DNA from 3 places in the Rhizobium sp. O111 genome. Region 1 is predicted to be linked to each of the others. Evidence: riboswitches for the same ligand, from Rfam matches in the RefSeq annotation. Region 1 holds a riboswitch; each other region holds the start of a gene.
The links. A riboswitch is a leader RNA that binds a small molecule or an ion and turns the genes downstream of it on or off. The one in region 1 is predicted to bind thiamine pyrophosphate.
Positions count from the first base shown of each region.

Region 2: another riboswitch for thiamine pyrophosphate. It lies ahead of thiC (phosphomethylpyrimidine synthase ThiC); the one in region 1 lies ahead of thiB (thiamine ABC transporter substrate binding subunit).
Region 3: another riboswitch for thiamine pyrophosphate. It lies ahead of thiM (hydroxyethylthiazole kinase); the one in region 1 lies ahead of thiB (thiamine ABC transporter substrate binding subunit).

Region 1 covers NZ_JBSHXL010000001.1:3,389,231-3,396,633, forward strand. The annotation lists gene ACVTFQ_RS16955 (M48 family metalloprotease) at 1-937, opposite strand, end outside; gene ACVTFQ_RS16960 (thiamine ABC transporter ATP-binding protein) at 1,179-1,895, opposite strand; gene thiP (thiamine/thiamine pyrophosphate ABC transporter permease ThiP) at 1,888-3,537, opposite strand; gene thiB (thiamine ABC transporter substrate binding subunit) at 3,551-4,531, opposite strand; TPP riboswitch at 4,612-4,728, opposite strand; gene ACVTFQ_RS16975 (MDR family MFS transporter) at 4,801-6,336, opposite strand; gene ACVTFQ_RS16980 (MarR family winged helix-turn-helix transcriptional regulator) at 6,454-6,990, shown strand; gene ACVTFQ_RS16985 (OmpW/AlkL family protein) at 7,075-7,403, shown strand, end outside.
Region 2 covers NZ_JBSHXL010000003.1:1,060,680-1,068,082, reverse strand. The annotation lists gene ACVTFQ_RS31060 (DUF1330 domain-containing protein) at 162-704, opposite strand; gene ACVTFQ_RS31055 (IS256 family transposase) at 1,236-2,432, shown strand; TPP riboswitch at 2,557-2,668, shown strand; gene thiC (phosphomethylpyrimidine synthase ThiC) at 2,760-4,586, shown strand; gene thiO (glycine oxidase ThiO) at 4,588-5,562, shown strand; gene thiS (sulfur carrier protein ThiS) at 5,559-5,756, shown strand; gene ACVTFQ_RS31035 (thiazole synthase) at 5,760-6,533, shown strand; gene ACVTFQ_RS31030 (thiamine phosphate synthase) at 6,530-7,135, shown strand; gene ACVTFQ_RS31025 (2'-5' RNA ligase family protein) at 7,251-7,403, shown strand, end outside.
Region 3 covers NZ_JBSHXL010000002.1:1,268,314-1,275,716, forward strand. The annotation lists gene ACVTFQ_RS25410 (carbohydrate ABC transporter permease) at 1-293, shown strand, start outside; gene ACVTFQ_RS25415 (carbohydrate ABC transporter permease) at 286-1,134, shown strand; gene ACVTFQ_RS25420 (3-oxoacyl-ACP reductase) at 1,152-1,916, opposite strand; gene thiD (bifunctional hydroxymethylpyrimidine kinase/phosphomethylpyrimidine kinase) at 1,913-2,734, opposite strand; gene thiE (thiamine phosphate synthase) at 2,731-3,366, opposite strand; gene thiM (hydroxyethylthiazole kinase) at 3,363-4,166, opposite strand; TPP riboswitch at 4,215-4,310, opposite strand; gene ACVTFQ_RS25440 (Lrp/AsnC family transcriptional regulator) at 4,388-4,858, opposite strand; gene putA (trifunctional transcriptional regulator/proline dehydrogenase/L-glutamate gamma-semialdehyde dehydrogenase) at 4,979-7,403, shown strand, end outside.

The DNA of each region.
Region 1 (7,403 bases):
CGCCGTAGAGCAGGCCATCGATGCCGTCGAGATAATATCCGCGCCCGGTATCGCCGACCTTGCCCTCCTGGCCGAAGGCACGGGCGTGGTCGCGCGCAAGCTCTATGCGCTGCGCCGAGTTCGGATGGCTCGACAGGAAGTCCAGGCTCTGGTCGGCATCGGGATCGACCGACATGAAGCGGCTGTAGCCGGCCATGGAATCGAGGAAGCGGCTAGCCGCATAAGGATCATAGCCGGCTTCGCCGAGCATGCGTACGCCGATGACGTCGGCCTGCAATTCCTGCTGGCGCGAGAAGGCGGCAAGCCGCAGCTTGCCGCGCGCCAGCGCCTGCTTGCCCGCGATATCGCTCGAAAGCACCTCGGCGACGACGCGGCTGGCGATCACTTCCGCCTCTTCACGCTTCTGCCGCTCGATGCCGTGGTTGGCGGTGACGTGGCCCATTTCGTGCGACAGCACGGCGGCCACTTCCGACGCATCGTTTGCGAGCGCCAGAAGACCGCGGGTCACGTAGAGATAGCCGCCGGGCAGCGCGAACGCGTTGATCGCGGGCGAATTCAGTATGGTGATGCGGTAGGACTGGCTCGGATTTTCCGACACCGCCGTCAGCGCGCCGGCGATGCGCGCCACCAGCCGCTCGGTCTTGGCATCCTTGTACTCGCCACCATAGCTCGCGACGATGCGCGGATGCTCGCGCGCGCCCATGGCCGCACGCGGATCGTTCTTCTGCACTTCGTCGACGATCTGCGGATTGGACGAAGGGCCGACACTGGGCTGATAGGATTGTTCGAGCGCCGACTGACAGCCGTAGAGCGCCACGGTGGAGGCGGACAGGATCGACGCCCGTCGCGCCCAGCGGCACGCTGCGAAGAACACATCACTGGAAGGCGCGGGCAGTTTCCACGTCGTCATGCGGTCCAGTCTGGCTCTCCGAGTCATCGCGCTTCTCGGCCGGCTCGCCGTCATGGCGCCCCGGTCGTCTTCATCAAGGTTCAACAGGCGTACGCCCCCGTTTCCGCAGTGCACAATCGAGGACCCAAGTCTTTGCTTTAGCTGATTTCCGCATCGGTTGCATAGCGAGACTCTGCCTAAATATGGCGGCTTTATACTTTAGCAAGCCTAACGTGGTTAAGGAGTTCTCTGGGTCGCCGCAAATTATGGCGAAAGTGCCGTTGTCTTGTTAAGATTCGTCGATCCGCAGAAATTGCCGCAGCGCGGAATTGTTCTCGCCGGTCGAAAACCGCTCGATCGGCGCCGCCACCGCGACCCTGCCCTGATCGATGAAAATCGCATCGTCGGCAATCCGCCTGATCTCGTCGGCATCGTGCGACACGATCACGACGGTGTTGCCGCTGTCGCGATGCATGACCAGAAGCAACGCCGCCATGTCGCGCCGAAGGCTTGGATCAAGCGCGGCGAAGGGTTCGTCGAGCAAAAGGATGGGGCGTTGACGCACCAGCGCCCGGGCAAACGCCACCCGCTGCCGCTCGCCACCGGAAAGCGTCGCCGGCATCCGCTTTTCGAAGCCTGACAGCCCGACCTTCGCGAGCGCCGACGTAATCGCCCGCCGATCGGCATCGCCAAGTTTCAGCGCCGGATGAATGCCGAGCCCGATATTGGTGAAGACATTGAGGTGCGCAAAGAGATTGTTGTCCTGAAACACCAGCGACACGGGACGTTCGGCTGGATGCTGGTGGCCGATATCCTTTCCGTCAAACAGGATCTGTCCTCCATCCGCCGTATCGAAACCGGCCAGCAGATTGAGGAAGGTCGACTTGCCCGCGCCCGATGCGCCGGTGACGCCGATAACGGCGCCTTCGGGCAGCGCGCAATCGAACACGAATGAGTTCTGGCCCAGCCGCAGCGTCACGCCGCGCATCTCGATGGCATCAGTCATGCGATAGCGCCTCCCGCTTCGGTTCATCCGCCACCCCCGAGCCTATCGTGCCCGAAATCGTCAACAGCAGGCAGATCACCCCCAAGATCAGCGCCAGCCCATCCGCATCATTGGTGCGATAGCTCCCGAGACTGGAATAGACCAGCCACGGCAGCGTGACGAAACTATCCGAACCGAACAGCGCGACGGCGCCGAGATCGCCCAGCGACAGCGCCATGGCAAAGGACAGCGCCGTCAGCACCGGCTTGCGCAGATCCGGCCACGAGATGAGCCGCAGCTTGGCGAGGCCGGAGATGCCGAGGCTGGCGCTCAGCCGCTGCGTGCGGCGCTGGTGGATCGCATAGGCCGGCTCCAGCACCCTGACGACGAAAGGCATCGCCATCAGCGCATTGATGGCAACGACGAGCACCGGCGCCACGACATTGACGTCACCGACATCCCGCGCCGCCAGGAACCATCCCGTGGCGAGAACGATGGGCGGAAAGAGCAGCACGAGCGATGATGCCGCACCCATGGCAGCAAAGAAGGACCGCGTGCCGTACCGCGCTTTGCGCTCAAGCGAAAGCGTATGGCGCGCGCGCACGAGCGGCATCGACAGGGCGAACGACAGCAAGGCCGACGAGAGCGCCATCACACCGCTGGTGGCAAGCGCTCGCCAGAAGATCGCTTCACCGACGAGCTTCATCAGATCGGCGCGCAGGCCGGCGATGACGATGAAAAGCAGCGGCAGGCCGAGAAACAGCACCGCCAACGTGAGAAGCGCGCGATCGGCGACCCATGCACCGAGCAGCGCGCCATCAGGGCGCCGGATCGTGCGGCCCGCCGTCAGCCCCGCATCTCCGGATGCCGGCAGCAGCGATAGGATGCCGAGCACCACGGCCGTCAACGCGATCTGCAGTAGGGACAGGCCCACCGCGCGGCCAGGATCGAAATCGAAGCGCAGCGACTGGTAGATCGCCACCTCGATCGTGGTCGCTGCCGGTCCGCCGCCGAGCATCAGCACCAGCGTGAAGCTGGTGGCGCAAAGCATGAAGATCAGCCCGGCAACGCCAGGGATAACCGAACGCAGCACCGGCCACTCGATGAAGCGGAAGACGGACACCGGCCGCATGCCGAGACCGCTCGCCACCAGCCAGTATTCGCCCGGCACCCGCTCCAGCGCCGCCAGCATCAGTCGGCAGGCAAGCGGCAGGTTGAAGAACACATGCGCGAGCAGAATGCCCGACAGACCATAGATGCTGACGGGTTGATCGATACCCGCCCATGACAGCATCGTGTTGACGACGCCCTGCCGGCCCCAGATGCCGATCAGGCCGAGCGCGCCGATCAGCACCGGCAGCCCCATCGGTACCGCCATCAGCCGGATGATCCAGATGCGGCCGATAAACCGCGGCTGCCGCGCCAGCGCGCGCGCCACCGGGATGGCCAGCACGAGCGACAGCAACGTCGACAGCGTCGCCTGTAAAAGCGTGAAGCGCAAGACGCGCAGGATGTATGGATCAGAAACGATCGAACCGACAGGCATGCCGTCGGTGGAGATCAGCAGGGATAGCGTCGCGACCGTCACGAAGACGATGATGGCGGCGAGGCTGAGCGCCCCGCCGGCCAGCGCGTATCGTCTTTCGGACGGCGCAATAAGCATCAGTTCATGCTCATCAATTCATGCTCATGGCGGCCAGCCATTCGTCGATCCAGGCCTTGCGGTTCTTGGCGACCTCATCCGAGCTCATCAGGAAGGTCTTCGACGGATTGACGAGCTTGCCGAAAGCATCCGGCAGCGGCTCCGAAGTCTTGGACACCGGCATCATCCAGTTGTTGGTCGGGATCGTGTCCTGGAAGCCAGGCGTGACCATGAACTTCAGGAAGTCCTGCGCCAGCGCCTTGTCCGGCGCGTTCTTCAGCAGGCCCGCCACCTCGATCTGGATGTAGTGTCCCTCGGAGAAGGCGGCTGCCTGGTAGCGATCTGTGTTTTCCGAAACCATGTGATAGGCGGGCGACGTCGTATAGGAGAGCACCATCGGCGCCTCGCCCTTGGTGAACAGGCCATAGGCCTCCGACCAGCCGGGCGTCACCGTGAGTACACGCTTCTTGAGCTTGGCCCAGGCTTCCGGCGCCTTGTCGCCATAGACCGACTTCACCCAGAGAAGCAGGCCGAGGCCCGGCGTAGAGGTGCGGGGATCCTCGATCACGATCTTCTGCGCGGGATCGCCGTCTACCAGCTCCTTCAGGCTCGCCGGCGGCGTCTTGATCGTCTGCGTGTCGTAGATCACGGCGAAATGGCCGTAGTCATAAGGCACGAAGACGTCGTCCTTGAAGCCACCGGGGACCTGCAGCGCGCTGGTATCGACGCCGCTCGCATCGAACAGGCCGGTAGCCTTGGCTTCGGTGATCAGATTGGTGTCGAGGCCAAGCACGACATCCGCCTTGGTGCCCGATCCCTCAAGCTTCAAACGCGATAGCAGAGCCACGCCATCCGCGACGCTTACGAAGTTAACCGTGCAGCCGCAGGTCTTCTCGAACGCCGCCTTCACCTTCGGGCCGGGACCCCATTCGGAGGTGAAGCTCTCATAGGTGTAGATGGTGAGCGTCTTGTCGGCGGCGTATGCTGCCGTTGCCGAAAAGCCCGCCAACAGCATGGCGGCGCCGAGCGCATAGGTCTTGAAATGGGTCATGACACCTCTCCTCTAGGTTCAATGAAGGGGAAAAGGGCGGTGCCTGGTGTCACGCGTCTAATCCCTCCGCCGGTGTTAGCCGGATCAGGTTCCGCGGGTTGGCTTTCGCAAGCCTCTCAGCCAAGCATCCTTGAAGATACGAGGCACCCCGTTAGAGCGTCGCAAGGTGTATATCCGTAGCCGGCGTCTGGCAAGAGCGGACGTCGGCCAGGGTTTGTCAGCTAGGTTCGTGGCTATTCGGCGGCGTCGGCAGCCGCTTTCGTGGGCGCAGCGCCACCCGTGCGCGGCAGTTGGACCGGCTTCAACATCAGGGCCGCTACAAGCCCGATCAGAGCGATGCCGCAGGAGGTCATGAACAGCGGCACGAAGGCATTGGCATAGGCCTCGGCAACCGCCTGGCGTGCGGCCTCCGGCAAGGCGGCCAGCATCTTCGGCGTCAGCTGCTCGATATCGGCAACGCCGGGAATGGAGGAGCCGACGCGCGAGAGCTGCGAGCCGATGATCGCGCCGTAGATCGAGATCGCGATAGAGGCCCCGCCCATGCGCGACAGTGTCACCGAACCGGTCGCCGCACCGATATCGCGCACCGGCGCCGCGTTCTGCACGCCGATGATTGGCACCTGTTGTGCCAGGCCGACCCCGACACCCTGCAGTGTCATCACCGCGCCGATGAAGATGATCGGCGTGCCGGCATGAAACTGCGACAACAGCGCGAAGGCCAAGGCATTGCAGCTGAGGCTGGCGATAGCGAACGGCTTGTAGCGCCCCGTCACCGAGATGATCCGTCCGGCCGAGATCGACCCGCACATCAGGCCTCCGGTCAGCAGGATGAAGAGCAGCCCGGCCGCGGACGGAGAAAGCCCTGTCGTGGTCTGCAGGAAGAGCGCGAAGTAGTTCACCATGCCGATAGCGATGCCGCCGCTCATGATCGACATGATCAGCAGCAGGCTGAAGGTCGAATTGCGAAACAGCGACAGCGGAATGATCGGTTCGGCGGCACGGCGCTCGACGAACACCCACGACACCAGGAAGACCACGCCGGCGGTGATGATTGCGAGATTAAGCGGGGCGATCAGCGACCCGAACACCTGCGCGCCATCAGCGGCAAGCACAATACTCGTCGTCGTCAGCGCCAGCAGAATGGCGCCGGCATAATCGATCGTCGGGCGACGGTTCGGCTTGCGATAGGGAAGCATGAAAACCAAGCCGCCAAGCACAACGGCGCCGATCGGGATATTGACGAGGAAGATCGAGCGCCAGCCGAAGAGATCGCTCATCGTGCCGCCGAGCACGGGCCCGATAGCGCCCGACGCCATCAGCACAAGGCTGACATAGCTCTGGTATTTGGCGCGCTCGCGCGGCTCGAAGAGATCGGCCGTCACCGCGAAGATCGACACCATGATCCCGCCACCACCGAGACCCTGCAGCAGGCGCGCGGCGATCAGCGTGTTCATCGACACCGCCAGCCCGCAAACCGCCGAACCCACGGTGAAGATCAGGATCGCGGCCATCATCACATATTTGCGGCCGAAGAGATCGCCGAGCTTGCCATAGAGCGGCATCACCGCGCTGACAGCCAGCAGATAGGCCGAGCCGACCCAGCTGAACCGCTCAAGATGCCCGAACTCACCGACGATTGTCGGAAGCGCCGTGGCGACGATCTGGTTGTCGAGCATGGCCATGAACATGGCGGTCATCAGGAAAAGAAAGAGAATGAGCCGGCGACGGGGGTCGGTCACCAGCGGCTGCGCTGCGATCTGTGGGTTCATGGGGGCGATCTTTCTGGTTAGGGCGCAATTTATGTGCTATCAGCATATAAATGTCAACGTCATATAAATGACATCAGCATATTTTCCTCCCCGATCGCTTCTGTTATCCTCCACCCCATGACAGATACTTTGCAAATCGACCCCGACACCACGCCGACCGAAGATGATATCGCCCATATCGGCCAAAGCATGAGCCGTATGCGCATGATCACGGGGCGACGACTGATTGCCCGCCTCGCCATCGAAAAAGTGGCTCCGGATCTGGAGCTCTCACATCTGGATGTTCTCGAAGCCGTCAAGCTCGCCCGCAGAAATGGCGAGGTGACCGTGGGAACGATTGCCGAGGCCATGCGCATCGATCCGTCCCGCGCAAGCCGCATTGTCGCCGACATGGTGGGCCGCGGTGTTCTAGAACGCGCGGCATCTCAGCAAGACGCCCGGCGGATCCTGGTGGTGATCACGCCATCCGGCTGGAGCCTGCTCACGGAACTGAAATCTCAGAAGCTCGCAATCATCAAGGATGTCGTCTCCGACTGGTCGTCCGAGGACGCCAAAAACTTCGCCGAGCTGTTTGATCGGTACATGACCGGTTTCGAGCGCGTTTTCGCCATGCGCGACAAACACTTGCCCGCGACACCAAAAGCCGGAAAATAGATCGAGAGATTGATCTGAATCAAACAGTTACCTTGCCACGTTTCATAGAACTCCCCCTGACCATAAAACCTAGGAGAGAATCGAATGAAACGCCGCCTGGCAAAACTAAAGGGCATGTTCGCTGCCGTCGTTCTGGTTGCCGCCGCCCATCCGGCCATGTCCGCCGACCTGACCCAGCCGACCGCGGCACAGGAAGCGACACAGAGCCAGAGCCCCTGGATGATCCGCCTGCGCGCGCTTGGCGTCATCACCCAGGATTCCGGCTATGTCGGCGGCGTCGCCGGCTCGGATCTCTCCTATTCGGACACGGTCGTTCCTGAATTCGACGTCACCTACTTCTTCACCGACAACATCGCCGCCGAACTCATTCTCGGCACGACATTCGCCAACGTTACCGGCAAGGGTTCGATCGA
Region 2 (7,403 bases), on a different contig from region 1:
GGTGTAGAAGGCGATGCTCGCGCTTGCGGCGCAGATACGGACGATGAGGATCTTGAATCGAAAACCCACTTCCGCTTGAGGAGCCCTGCCACGCCTCCAGTGCGAACGCGCGAAGCGCATGAGGGCTGCCGCAGCTTTACGGCGCGGCAGCCTAGGTTGTTTCAAAGTCCTTTCGAGATCTGCAGAGGCTGCAGGACGATATCTGCAAGCGCCGCCTTTCCCACCTCGAACGCCTTCTGGTACTCGGCGTCTTCCACCATCTCACGGAAGGCGGTCCGCCGGGGATACTGCACTAGCAGCACCGCGTCCCACCCTTCCACCTGCCCCGTCGTCAGAACGTCGAGGCCGTCGCCACGGAATAGGATCCGTGCGCCAAAGCGGGCAAGAATGGGTTCGGCCAGTCTCAGGTATTGCAAATGCCGTTCACGGCCGCCATCTGGGACGAACCGTAGAAGGTTCAGCATCACGACAGGAGCGTCGTCCTCTTCAGCTAGGAACTTGGCAAAGACGTCGGGCGAAAACGCGGTCGCTCCGTCAGAAACTGTCAGGAACGAGCGCCGGTCTCGATCTTGCTCGCGCCAACGCCGCATAAGTACGGACCGGCGCTCTGGATACCGCTCCTCGAGGATCGACGCGGAGCGTACAAGTGAGCAGATTCCGCTTTCGAACTGCCAGATCTCGAAACTGGAGAAGGCAAAGCGCATCTGTCCCGCCACGCCCGAAAAAAGCGTTCGGTCGCCTCCTGCCCGGCACCTCGCTCATGCTTCACGAGGAGGAGCCTGGCCGTCGCGAAGCGGGCCATGGAATACGTGACGCCGTCTACCGGGAATGGGAGATTCACGGCACGAACCGGATTCCCAAGGAAGCGACGATGCGCGTCCCGCAGGAAGTGGCTGAGCGCCGTGGCGACGGTATTCGACAATCTGAAAGCCGAACACTATGGACGAATATCAGGCAGTCTCGGCCGTTATTACCGAGTCGATTAAGCTCAACCGCATCGCACCAGCCGATCCCGGCCAAGGAAAGCGTAACGCGCGTTACGTCCCATATTGGGCGGCCTGAATATCAGCCTGGTAGTAGCTGTACGCATTGATGGGGTACGAACCAACAACCTAGGAGATATCAGGCAAGTTTACGGGTAGTGTGCGGGAGGTTCTGCAAAAATCTATTGAGGATTTGAGCGGCCATGGCAGGCTGGTGATGTCTAACGTCACCAACTCCCTAGGAGCCCCACCATGACCAGGAGTGAGAATAAACCATCGATAGCCGCCGTCAAAGATTTGATGGGTGCAAACCACGACGCATTGCGCATGATTATGCAGGATCTGCTGCAAGAGATGCTGGAAGGCGAGATGACCGAGGCACTCGGTGCCGCAAAGAGTGAACGGGCCGAGGCTCGGATCGGCTATCGTTCCGGGCATTACAATCGAACGCTGATCACGCGAGTCGGCAAGCTGGAGCTGCGAGTGCCGCAGGACCGCGATGGGCGGTTTTCAACTGAGCTGTTTGAGCGCTATCAACGCTCCGAACAGGCGCTAGTAGCGTCGCTGGCGGAGATGTACGTTCAGGGCGTTTCGACCCGGAAGGTGAAGGCGATCACTGAAGAGCTATGCGGCCACAGCTTCTCAGCTTCGACGATATCCGCGATCAACAAGCGACTGGACGAGAGTTTGACGGCTTTTGCCGAACGGCGGCTGGACGAGCCGTTCGCCTATCTCATCATCGATGCGAAGTACGAGAAAGTCCGCCAGGCAGGTGTCGTTCGCTCGTGCGCCGTGCTTGTCGCGCTCGGAATCGATTGGGAAGGGCGTCGTCAGATCCTTGCAGTCGAGCTTGCCAACCGAGAGAGCCACTCGTCGTGGAAGGACTTCCTGCTCGGCCTCAAACAGCGCGGACTGCACGGTGTCGAATACATCGTTGCCGATGACCATGCCGGCTTGCGCGCCGCCGTTCGCGAGGTGCTGCCCGACGCATGGTTCCAGCGCTGCTATGTTCATTTCCTTCGCAACGCACTCGATCACCTGCCGCGCAAAGCAGACGACGATTGCCTCCAGGAACTGCGTTGGATCTATGATCGCCGGGAATTGTCAGAGGCCAAGAGCGATCTCGCTGCTTGGCTGAGAAAATGGTCACCGCGATACCCCAAACTCGCAAGCTGGGCGGAGGAGACCATCGAGGAGACATTCACCTTCTACAGGCTGCCTCGCCAGCACCACAAACACATGAAGTCCACAAACATGCTCGAGCGTTTCAACGAGGAGATCAAACGCAGGACGATCGTGCTGCGCATCTTTCCCAACGAGGACAGTTGCCTACGCCTCATCCGTTCGCTCGCAGTAGAGACCCACGAAAACTGGCTCGAGGCAAACCGCTATCTCAACATGAACGACTTGAAGGAGATGAAAAAAGCCGACCTGCGTCAAGCAGCCTGACCAGCAGGCCAAGCCGCTATTTGCAGGACTTGCCGTACACGACCAGTTTACGGAGGACTTGGCTGTCCAGACCAATAATCCGACACACGGCTTGACGCAGACCGTTAGTCAGCAATAACCTTGCGTCATTCACCAGGGGTGTCCCGTCAAGGGGCTGAGATTCTGCTATCGTGCGCAGTGACCCGTTGAACCTGATCCAGTTCATACTGGCGTAGGGACGGTGCAAGCGCTCGAAGGCCGGGATTCCCGCGTGGATTCCATGCCGGCGTCTTTTCATCATTCCGGCTGAGGACTGGGTCTCCAATCGAAAACTTGGAGCCTCAAACCATGAATATCGCCGCAAAGACCATCACCCCCACAGTCACCACCGGCCCGCTGCCGGCCTCCCGCAAGATCCATATCCCGGGCCAGATCCACCCGGATATCCGCGTTCCCATGCGCGAGATCAGCGTCCACCCGACCTCAGGCGAGCCGCCGGTCACGGTCTATGATTCGTCCGGCATCTACACCGTCGAAGGCGCCGACATCAGCATCGAGCGCGGCCTTCCCGCGCTCCGGCGCGACTGGGTTCTCGCCCGTGGCGACGTCGAGGCCTATGACGGCCGGCGGGTAAGGCCCGAGGATAACGGCTTTGCCAGCGGCGAGCGCCTGACACCCGAATTCCCGGGTAAGCGCCAGCCACTGCGCGCCACCGACGGCAAGGCCGTGACCCAGCTTGCCTATGCGCGTGGCGGTATCATCACGCCGGAGATGGAATTCATCGCCATCCGCGAAAATCTCGGCCGTGAGGCGAAGGCGGACGCGATGATCCGCGACGGCGAGAGCTTCGGCGCGCATATTCCCGATCACGTCACGCCTGAATTCGTGCGCCAGGAAGTGGCCGCCGGACGCGCCATCATTCCCGCCAACATCAACCACCCCGAAGCCGAGCCGATGATCATCGGCCGAAACTTCCTGGTGAAGATCAACGCCAATATCGGCAACTCCGCCGTCACCTCCTCGATGGCCGAAGAGGTCGAGAAGATGGTCTGGGCGGCGCGCTGGGGTGCCGATACCGTCATGGACCTCTCGACCGGCCGCAACATCCACAACATCCGCGAATGGATCATCCGCAACTCGCCGCTCCCCATCGGCACGGTGCCGCTCTACCAGGCGCTGGAAAAGGTCGAGGGCATCGCCGAGAACCTGACCTGGGAGGTCTATCGCGACACGCTGATCGAGCAGGCCGAACAGGGAGTCGACTACTTCACCATCCATGCCGGCGTGCGGCTCCAATACATCCCGCTGACGGTCAACCGCGTCACCGGCATCGTCTCGCGCGGCGGCTCGATCATGGCCAAGTGGTGTCTTCATCACCACCGCGAGAGCTTCCTCTACGAGCATTTCGAGGAAATCTGCGACATCTGCCGCGCCTATGACGTGTCCTTCTCGCTGGGCGACGGCCTGCGGCCCGGCTCGATCGCCGACGCCAACGATGCCGCGCAATTCGCGGAACTGGAAACACTGGGCGAACTGACGAAGATCGCCTGGGCCAAGGATTGCCAGGTCATGATCGAAGGCCCTGGCCATGTGCCGATGCACAAGATCAAGGAAAACATGGACAAGCAGTTGGCCGTCTGCGGCGAGGCGCCGTTCTATACGCTCGGGCCGCTGACGACCGATATCGCGCCGGGCTACGACCACATCACGTCCGGCATCGGTGCGGCGATGATCGGCTGGTTCGGCACGGCGATGCTCTGCTACGTCACGCCGAAGGAGCATCTCGGCCTGCCGGATCGCAACGACGTGAAGACCGGGGTCATCACCTACAAGATCGCCGCCCATGCCGCCGATCTCGCCAAGGGGCATCCGGCCGCCCAGCTGCGCGACGATGCGCTGTCGCGCGCCCGCTTCGAGTTCCGCTGGGAGGACCAGTTCAACCTGTCGCTCGACCCGGAAACGGCCCGCGGCTTCCACGACGAGACGCTGCCGAAGGAAGCGCACAAGGTCGCGCATTTTTGCTCCATGTGCGGCCCGAAATTCTGCTCGATGCGGATTTCCCACGATATCCGCGCCGAAGCGCAGAAGGAGGGACTGGACGCCATGGCGGCGAAATATCGCGACGGCGGCGATCTCTACATGGCCGTCGACGCCACCGCGCAACCGGGCAGCTGAGATGCGCGTCTTTGTCAAAGGGGCCGGCGTCGCCGGCCTCACCGTTGCCCGAGAACTCAGCGCGCGAGGCGCCGAGGTGACCGTCTTCGATCCGAACGCGGGCTTTTCGGCCGCCGCCTCCTGGCTCGCAGGCGGCATGCTGGCGCCTTGGTGCGAGCGCGAGAGCGCTGACGAGGCCGTGCTGCACGAAGGACAGGATGCGCCCGACCGTTGGGAGGCGATGCTGCCGCGCGAGGTCAAACGGAACGGCACATTGGTGCTGGCGCCCGCGCGCGACCATGCGGAGCTGAAGCGCTTCGCCGGCCGCACGACGGGGTATGAATGGCTCGACGAAGAGCGGATCGCGGCGCTCGAACCCAGCATGGCCGGTCGCTTCCGACAGGGCCTGTTCTTTCCGCGCGAAGCGCATCTCGATCCGCGCCGGGCGCTGACTGCCTTGCGCGACAAGCTGATCGCGCGCGGCGCCATCTTCGTCGAAACGATCCCCGAAAAGCAGGACTTCGACCATATCGTCGATTGCACCGGCGCGGCGCGCATCAACGAGACCGCTTCGCTGCGCGGCGTCCGCGGCGAGATGCTCTACCTCAGGACGGACGAGGTCACTCTCGACCGCCCGGTGCGGCTGCTGCACCCGCGTATGCCTGTCTATATCGTGCCGCGCGGCAACGGCTTGTTCATGGTCGGCGCGACGATGATCGAGACGGAATTCGCAGGTCCGATCACAGCCCGCTCGCTGATGGAACTGCTGAACGCCGCCTACGCGCTGCACCCCGCCTTCGCCGACGCGACGGTGGTGGAAACCGGCGCCGGCATCCGCCCCGCCTTTCCCGACAATTTCCCCCGCGTCGAGCAGCACGGAAATCTGATCTCGCTGAACGGCCTTTATCGCCACGGCTTTCTGCTCGCGCCCGCCATGGCGACGCGGGCGGCCGACCTTGTCTTCAACACCGATACCGCGGGAGGACACGCATCATGAAACTGATCGTCAACGGCGAAGCCAAGGAGATCGCCGCCGCCACGCTCGAGGAGTTGCTGGCGCTGATGGATTACGAAGGCGACTGGCTGGCGACCGCCGTCAATGGCGAACTCGTGCACCGCGAGGACCGGCCGGCCCATTTGCTGAACAATGACGACCGGATCGAGATCCTGTCGCCGATGCAGGGAGGTTGACCGATGCTTGAACTCCATGGAACGCATCTGCGCTCGCGCCTGCTCTTGGGCACCGCGCGCTACCCCTCGCCGTCGATAATGGCCGATGCCGTCAGCCGCTCCGGCACCGAGATCGTTACCGTCTCGCTTCGCCGCGAGACCGCTGGCGGCCGCCATGGCGGCGCCTTCTTCGAGACGATCCGCTCGCTGGGCGTCAAGGTGCTGCCCAACACCGCCGGCTGCCACGGCGTTTCCGAGGCGGTGCTGACGGCGAAGATGGCGCGCGAGCTGTTCGCCACCGACTGGATCAAGCTCGAGGTGATCGGCAACCACGACACGCTGCAGCCCGATGTCTTCGGCCTTGTCGAGGCGGCCCGCATTCTCGTTGGCGAAGGGTTTCGGGTCTTCCCCTACACGACCGACGACCTCGTCGTCGCCGAACGGCTGCTGGAGGCCGGCTGCCAGGTGCTGATGCCCTGGTGCGCGCCGATCGGCAGCGCCGCCGGCCCGCTTAACCCGACAGCTCTGAGATCGCTGCGCTCACATTTCCCAGATGTGCCGCTGATCGTCGATGCCGGCATCGGCCGTCCATCGCATGCCACAGCGGTCATGGAGCTTGGATTCGACGCCGTTCTGCTCAACACCGCGGTAGCGGGCGCCGGCGATCCGGTCCTGATGGCCGCTGCCTTCGCGGGCGCCATCGAAGCCGGCCGACAGGCGTTCGAGGCGAGCATGCTGGAGCCCCGCGACATGGCGGTGCCATCGACGCCGGTTATCGGACAGGCGGTGTTCGCATGATGCTCGATCCGTTCTACCTCATCGTCGACAGCGTCGACTGGATCTCACGGCTGGTGCCTCTTGGCGTCAAGCTGGTGCAGCTGCGCATCAAGGATCGCTCCGAGGCCGATCTGCGCCGAGAGATCCGCAGTGCTCGGGCGATCTGCGCGGAATACCGCTGCCAGCTGATCGTCAACGATTACTGGCAGCTGGCGATCGGGGAGGGCTGCGATTTCGTCCATCTCGGCCAAGAGGATCTGGAGACAGCCGACCTCGCCGCCATCCGCGCCGCCGATATCAAACTCGGCCTCTCCACCCATGACGAAACGGAACTGCGGACCGCGCTCGTTGCCCGGCCGGATTACATCGCGCTCGGCCCGGTCTACGCGACGATCCTCAAGCAGATGAGATGGGCGCCGCAGGGACTGCCGCGACTATGCGCCTGGAAATCGAAGATCGGCGACCTGCCATTGGTGGCGATCGGCGGGCTGAACATCGACCGCATCGACGGCGTCTTCGCTCACGGCGCCGACAGCGCCGCCGTGGTCACCGACATTACCCGCAATGCCGATCCCGTGGCCCGCACCCGACAATGGTTGGAGGTCACGAAGCCATGGCGCTAAGCCGAAGTTGAGATTGGACGGTTCTTGGCCAACGCCAATGACGGGATGTTCGCGCTTGGTGGTTTCTCCTATAGGATCGCGGAGCCATTCGAGTGATGAGGAGCGGAGCGCCGATTTGAAGACGAATAAGCCTCTAATCCTCACCGCGCGCGTTGCCGAGGTCGATCTCCAGCCATTCGATCTTCTCCGCGAAACGCATTTCCCGCCGGAGCAAAATTTTCTCCGCGCGCATCTGACAATGTTTCACCGGTTGCCGGGTGAATATGTT
Region 3 (7,403 bases), on a different contig from region 1:
ATGGCGCCAGCGGCTGGCAGCGGTTCCGCTACATCACCCTGCCGTTGCTGGGATCGACGGTGCGTCTCTCCGTCTTTTTCGCTGTCGTCGGCTCGCTGCAGCTGTTCGACCTCATCATGCCTCTGACGGGCGGCGGCCCCTTCAACGCCACGCAGACGATGGTGACCTTCCTGTTCAACTTCGGCGTCGCCCGCATGCAGGTCGGGCTCGGAAGTGCGGTCGGCGTCGTGCTCTTCCTGATCTGCGTCACGCTCGCCTTCAGCTACAAACGGATATTCATGCGCCATGACTGACGTCGTTTCATCCGATCGGCTCAATGCCGGCACCAAAGCCTATCTCTACACGTCGCTGGTCATCATCTCGGCCATCGTCCTGATCCCGCTGGTCACCACAGCGCTTGGCGGCTTCAAGGATCTCGGCGACCTGCGCACCAATCCATTCGGCCTGCCGGTCGAATGGCATGCCGAAAATTACACCGATATCCTGTTCGGCGATCGCTACTGGCGGCAGATGGTCAACTCGCTGCTCATCGCCGCGCTCACCGTCTTCCTCACCGTATCGGTATCGGCCATGGCGGCCTTCACCTTCGCGCATGTCCGCTTCTTCGGCGCCGACTTCCTGCTGAACTATTTCCTGATCGGGCTGATGTTTCCGGCCGCGACCGCCATTCTGCCGCTCTTCATCCGCATCCGCGATCTCGGGCTGCTCAACACATACTGGGGCGTGGTGCTGCCGCAGGTGGCCTTCGGGCTTGGCATGAGCATACTCTTGTTCCGGAATTATTTTCGCAACCTCCCGGAAGAATTGTTCCAGGCGGCGGTGGTCGATGGCTGCGGCTACATGCGCTTCTTCTGGCATATCTGCCTGCCGCTTTCGCGACCGATCATCGCGACGGTCAGCATCATCTCCTTCGTCGGCAGCTGGAACAGCTACATCCTGCCGCTGATTATGCTGAACTCGGAGAAGATGTACCCCTGGCCGCTCGGCATCATGGTCTACCGCGGCGAATTCGGCACCGCCTGGCAGCTGGTGCTCGCCTTCATTACGCTGACCATCATGCCGACCGTCATCGTCTTCTTCCTGGCGCAGAAGCATATCATCGCCGGCTTGACCGCAGGCGCGGTCAAGTCGTGATGATAGCCCGGTGACGTTCAGCCAAAAACAAGGCCGCCATCGACAATAAGGTTCTGGCCGGTAACCGCCCGCGCCCAAGGGCTGGCGAAGAACAGCACGGCGTCGGCGGCTTCTTCCGGCGTCGTCACGCGGCGCAGCGGCGTGCTGCCGGCAACGAGATCGAACACCGCCTCGGGCGTCCCGGCGCTGGCATCGGTGGTCCGCAACAATCCGCCGGAGACCATGTTCACGGTGATCCCATCAGGTCCGAGTTCGGCAGCGGCGGTGCGGGTCAGCGACAACAATGCACCCTTTGCCGCCGTATAGTCGTGATAGGGAACAACCGGGTTTTGGAAGAGATTGGTGCCGATCGTGACAACGCGTCCAAAGCCGGCTGCGGCCATTACCGGGCGCGTTGCCTGGATGAGGTTCAAAGCACCCTTCACCGCCGTATCGAGTTGCGCGGTCATTTCTTCCCAGCTGAGCTCGCCGAGTTTCGGGCGAGCGTCGCCGTTGAAGCTGAAATCGGCGAGCGCATTGTGCACGACTGTCGTCGGCGATCCGAGCCTGCGGGTAACATCGGCCACCAGCTCGCTCACGGCCGCGCCGTCGCGGATATCGGCCTGAAACGCATGCGCCCGCTCGCCGAGGCTTTTCGCCAGCGCCTCGGCCTGTTCCCGGCTGTTGCGATAGTTGATCGCCACCTTCGCGCCCTCGCGGGCGAAAGCCCTTGCGATCGCCGCCCCGAGCCCGCGCGCGGCGCCGGTTACGATCACCGTCTGCTCACTGATCGGCAATGTCATTTCGCGTCTCCTTCCGCTGTCGTCCAAAGTTCGTGAAAGTGCTGGACCGGGCCATGTCCCGAGCCGACGTCGAGCGTGCCGGCAGCAGCCACCGCGCCGGCGAGATAGGTCTTTGCGGCTGCCACCGCCTGTGGCAGCGTCGCGCCCTTGGCAAGCTCGGCCGCAAGTGCGCTCGACAGCGTGCAGCCGGTGCCGTGGGTGTTTGCGGTCGGGATCCTGGCGGCCTCGAACCAGGCGAGGCCGTCTTCCGTTGCCAGCACATCGGGGCTCTGGTCACCCTTGAGATGACCGCCTTTGACAAGCACGGCAGCGGCCCCCAAAGCGCGCAGCGCTTCGGCCTGCTCGCCCATCTCCCGGCGACTCTCGACCAGATCGGTGCGCAGCAACGCGGCTGCCTCAGGCAGATTGGGCGTCAGGAGCGTCGCAAGCGGCAGCAGCCTGCGCAGAAGCACATCGACCGCAGCGGGATCGAGTAGCTTCGCACCACCCTTGGCCACCATCACAGGATCAAGCACGATCGGGATGCCGGTATGAAGCTTGAGAACGTCGGCGACCGCATCGGCGATTTCGGCATTGGCGATCATGCCGATCTTGACGGCATCGACGCGGACATCGGCGAACACGGCCCTGATCTGATCCGCCACGAAGCCTGGCGGGACAAGATGAACGCCGGATACGCCCTGCGTATTCTGAGCGGTCAACGCGGTGAGCGCCGCCATGCCATAGACGCCCCGCGCGGCAAACGCCTTGAGATCGGCCTGGATGCCCGCGCCGCCCGATGGATCGGATCCGGCGATGGAGAGAACGTTACGGATCATCGTGATCTCCCTTGAATTGCCTCTGAAAGCTCGCGGGCGGCGGCGCGAGGATCGGCCGTGCCGCAAATTGCCGAGACGACAGCAATCCCGTCGGCGCCGGCTGCAAAAACACCGCTGACATGCGCAAGCTTCAGCCCACCGATGGCAACGGAGGGAACCGGGCAGGCGGCGACGAGACGTGCAAGACCGTCGAATCCGATCGGCTGCTTATGGTCCGGCTTGGTCGGCGTCGCGAAGACCGGCCCGATGCCGGCATAATCGACCAATGCGGGATCGACCGCAGCCGCGAGCGCCTCGGTCTCCACCGACAGGCCGAGGATCATGCCGCGCCCGATGCGCTCGCGCGCGGCGCGCACGACCATATCGTCCTGGCCGACATGCAGTCCATCGGCGCCGATCGCGATGGCCGCCTCGACATCGTCGTTGACGACAAGCAAAGCGCCCGTCCCGGCAAGCGCTTCCTTCAGAGCAAGGCCGGTCTCGATCATGCGCGCGGTGGAGGCATGCTTGTCGCGCAGCTGCACGACCGTCGCGCCACCGGCAACGGCGCGCCTTGCTGTTTCGACCATGCCGATGCCGGCGCAAAGCTCGGGATCGAGGACGAGATAAAGCGAAAGATCGATCCCTTTCATAGCATCCGCACCCGCGCATTGTTGTTGATCGCGGCGCCGTCTGTCGCCGCGAGGACGTCGAGAAACCGCCAGGAGAATGAACCCGGCCCCTCCGCACCGCGCGCCGCGTCTTCACCGGCGACGGCGAACATGGCGAGTGCTGATATTGTCGCCTCAAACGGTGCATCCGGCCTGATCGCGGCGAAGGCGCCGACGAGGCATGTCAGCGAGCAACCGAGCGCCGTCACCTGCGGCATCAGCGATGAGCCGCCCTCGATGCGGCAGGCGCGCGCGCCATCGGTGACAAAGTCGACCTCGCCCGTTACCGCGACCACGGCCTGATGCTTGTTTGCGATATGGCTGGCTGCAGCTTCCGCCTGCTCCACGGGATCACGGCTGTCGACGCCCTGCCCCCGGCTCTCGCCACCGGCGAGCGCGATGATCTCGGAGGCGTTGCCGCGAATGATGGTCGGGCGAAGCGCCAGCAGATCCGCGACGGCTTGCCTGCGAAAGGCAGTCGCATAGTGGGCGACGGGGTCGAGAACCCATGGCCTAGCGCTGGCATTCGCCGATCTGGCGGCGGCGCGCATGCCGTTCATCCAGCTCGGCGAGAGCGTGCCGATGTTAACAGTCAGCGCGCCGGAGATGGCCGCGAACTCGCCGGCTTCTTCCTCGGCATGCACCATGGCTGGCGACGCGCCGGCCGCGAGCAGCACGTTTGCGGCGACGTTCATCGCAACGAAATTGGTGATGCACTGAACGAGCGGCTTTTGCGCACGCATGGCATCAAGCATCGAACCGGGAGATCTGTCGTCTTTCATCATGCCCCTTTCGGGCGGGGCAAGACGCGGGAACCCTGATAGCAATGCCGAAGGGTCCGAGCGACTCCCTCCGCCAGCATTATCTGGTTCAGGTTCAAAGGGTACTTCTCAGTCTGCCGTCGGCAAACGCCCCTGTCTCTCAATGGGTCTGTTCTGTCAGAGAAGCCGACCGCTGTCACGCGCAAAATGACAGGAGCCCAGAGCCCGCAATCGACCGCCGATCAGGCGCCGTTCTCCTTGATCGCTTCCATGGCAACGAAGGTCGATGTGTTGGCGACGAAGGGAAGGCTGGAGATCTTCTCGCCCAGCACGAGGCGATAATTGGCGATGTCGGACGTGCGTATCTTCAGCAGATAATCGAATGCGCCCGCGATCATGTGGCACTCCTCGACTTCCTGCAGCTTGCGAACCGCGACGTTGAACGCGTTCAGCGCGTTCTCCCTGGTGTCGGAGAGTTTCACCTCGGTAAACGCCACATGGTTGCGGCCGAGCTTGTTGACGTCGATGATGGCGCGGAAGCCGAGAATGTAGCCATCCTCGATCAGCCGCTTGAGCCTGACCTGGCAGGGCGTGTTGGACAGGCCCACGCGTTTGGCGAGGTCGGTCACCGACATCCGGCCATCGGCGACGAGCGCCTCAAGTATGCGTTGATCAAATTGGTCGATTTCTCTTATATTTCCCGCGCCAGCCACAATAATTCCCTTCAATATGAATATTGAATAGCGAACTAAAGACTAGAACGCTCAAAATCAAGTGAAATTGACTTTTTGAAATCTGCTAGCTTTCCAACATCAGCGGATCAGGAGCCCAGCATGGCAATCACCACCGACGCGGCAGCAGTCGAAGTCACAGTAGAGCAGGCCAACGGCTCTGCAAATCCCTTTGAAGGATTTGCCACTCCGATCAGCGAACAGAGTGATCTGCGCCGCGCCATCACGGCTGCCTACCGCACGCCGGAGACGATCTGCGTGCCACGCCTGGTTGAGGCAGCCGCCCTTCCCGGTCACGTCAGGAAAGCCGCCGCCGACACCGCCCGCAAGCTGATCGAAGCGCTGCGCGCCAAGCACAAGGGAACCGGCGTCGAGGGACTGGTGCACGAATACTCGCTCTCCAGCCAGGAAGGCATCGCGCTGATGTGTCTGGCCGAGGCGCTGCTGCGCATTCCCGATACGGCAACGCGAGACGCTCTTATCCGCGACAAGATTTCCGAGGGCGATTGGAAGGCACATCTCGGCGGCGGTCGCTCGCTCTTCGTCAATGCCGCGACCTGGGGTCTTGTCGTCACCGGCAAGCTGACATCGACGGTCGCCGACCGCAGCCTTTCGGCTGCTCTGACCCGTCTGATCGCCCGCTGCGGCGAACCGGTGATCCGCCGGGGCGTCGACATGGCGATGCGGATGATGGGCGAGCAGTTCGTCACCGGCGAGACCATCGACGAAGCGTTGCAGCGGGCAAAGCCGCTCGAGCAGCGCGGCTTCCGCTATTCCTATGACATGCTGGGCGAAGCCGCGACGACGGGCGACGACGCGAAGCGCTACTACAAGGATTACGAGACAGCGATCCACGCCATCGGCAAGGCGTCTGATCGGCGCGGCATCTACGAAGGGCCGGGCATCTCGATCAAGCTTTCGGCGCTGCATCCGCGCTACGCGCGCGCGCAGAGCGCCCGCGTCATGGACGAGTTGCTGCCGAAGGTGAAGGCGCTGGCGCTGATCGCCAAGTCCTGCGACATCGGCCTCAACATCGACGCCGAAGAGGCCGACCGCCTCGAATTGTCGCTCGACCTTCTGGAAGCGCTTTGCCTCGATCCCGATCTGGAAGGTTGGAACGGCATGGGCTTCGTTGTCCAGGCCTATGGCAAGCGCTGCCCCTTCGTGCTCGATTTTATCATCGACCTCGCGCGCCGCGCCGGCCGCCGCATCATGGTGCGCCTGGTGAAGGGCGCTTACTGGGATGCGGAGATCAAGCGCGCGCAGGTCGACGGCCTCGCGGACTTCCCTGTCTTCACCCGCAAGATCTACACCGACGTTTCCTACATCGCCTGCGCCAGGAAGCTTCTGGCGGCGACCGACGCCGTCTTCCCGCAGTTCGCGACCCACAACGCCCAGACACTGGCGACCATCTACCAGATGGCCGGCTCGGATTATTATGTCGGCAAGTACGAGTTCCAGTGCCTGCATGGCATGGGCGAGCCGCTTTACGACGAGGTGGTCGGCAGGCAGAACCTGAACCGCCCCTGCCGCATCTACGCCCCAGTCGGCACGCACGAAACGCTGCTTGCCTATCTCGTGCGCCGCCTGCTCGAGAATGGCGCCAACTCCTCCTTCGTCAACCGGATCGCGGATCCAAACGTCTCCATCGACGAACTGATCGCCGACCCGGCCGAGATCGTCTCGAAGATGCCGATCGTCGGGCAGAAGCACGACAAGATCTCGCTTCCCGGCGAACTCTACGGCACCCGCGTCAACTCCGCGGGCCTCGATCTCTCCAGCGAAACGGTACTGAACCACCTGTCCCATCTGCTGGGCGAAAGCGCCACTAGGGGCTGGCGCGCCCTGCCGAGCCAGGCGACCGACATCAACGGCGCGCGCGACGTGCTCAACCCCGCCGACCATAGGGACGCGGTCGGTCAGGTGCGTGAAGCAACGCCATCGGAGGTCGCAGCAGCGATGCAGGCGGCGAAGGCGGCAGCGGCATCCTGGGCCGGCGTTTCGCCCGCCGATCGTGCCTCGTTGCTCGACACCGCCGCTGACATCATGCAGACACGCATGGAGACGCTCCTCGGCCTCATCATCCGCGAAGCCGGCAAGTCGGTGCAGAACGCCATCGCCGAAGTGCGCGAGGCGATCGACTTCCTGCGCTATTATGCCGAACAGGCGCGCCGGACGCTGGGGCCGTCACACGCGCCTCTGGGCCCTGTCGTCTGCATCAGCCCGTGGAACTTCCCGCTGGCGATCTTCAGCGGTCAGGTCGCCGCGGCACTCGTCGCCGGCAACCCGGTTCTGGCAAAGCCCGCCGAGGAAACGCCGCTGATTGCTGCGGAGGCCGTCAGGATCCTGCATGAGGCGGGCATTCCCCAGGATGTCGTACAGCTGGTTCCGGGCGAAGGTAGCGTCGGTGCGGCGCTTGTCGCTGCGCCGGAGACGGCGGCCGTGATGTTCACCGGCTCGACCGAAGTTGCCCGGCTGATCCAGGCAGAGCTCGCCAAGCGGCTCTCCGCCGACGGCAAGCCGATCC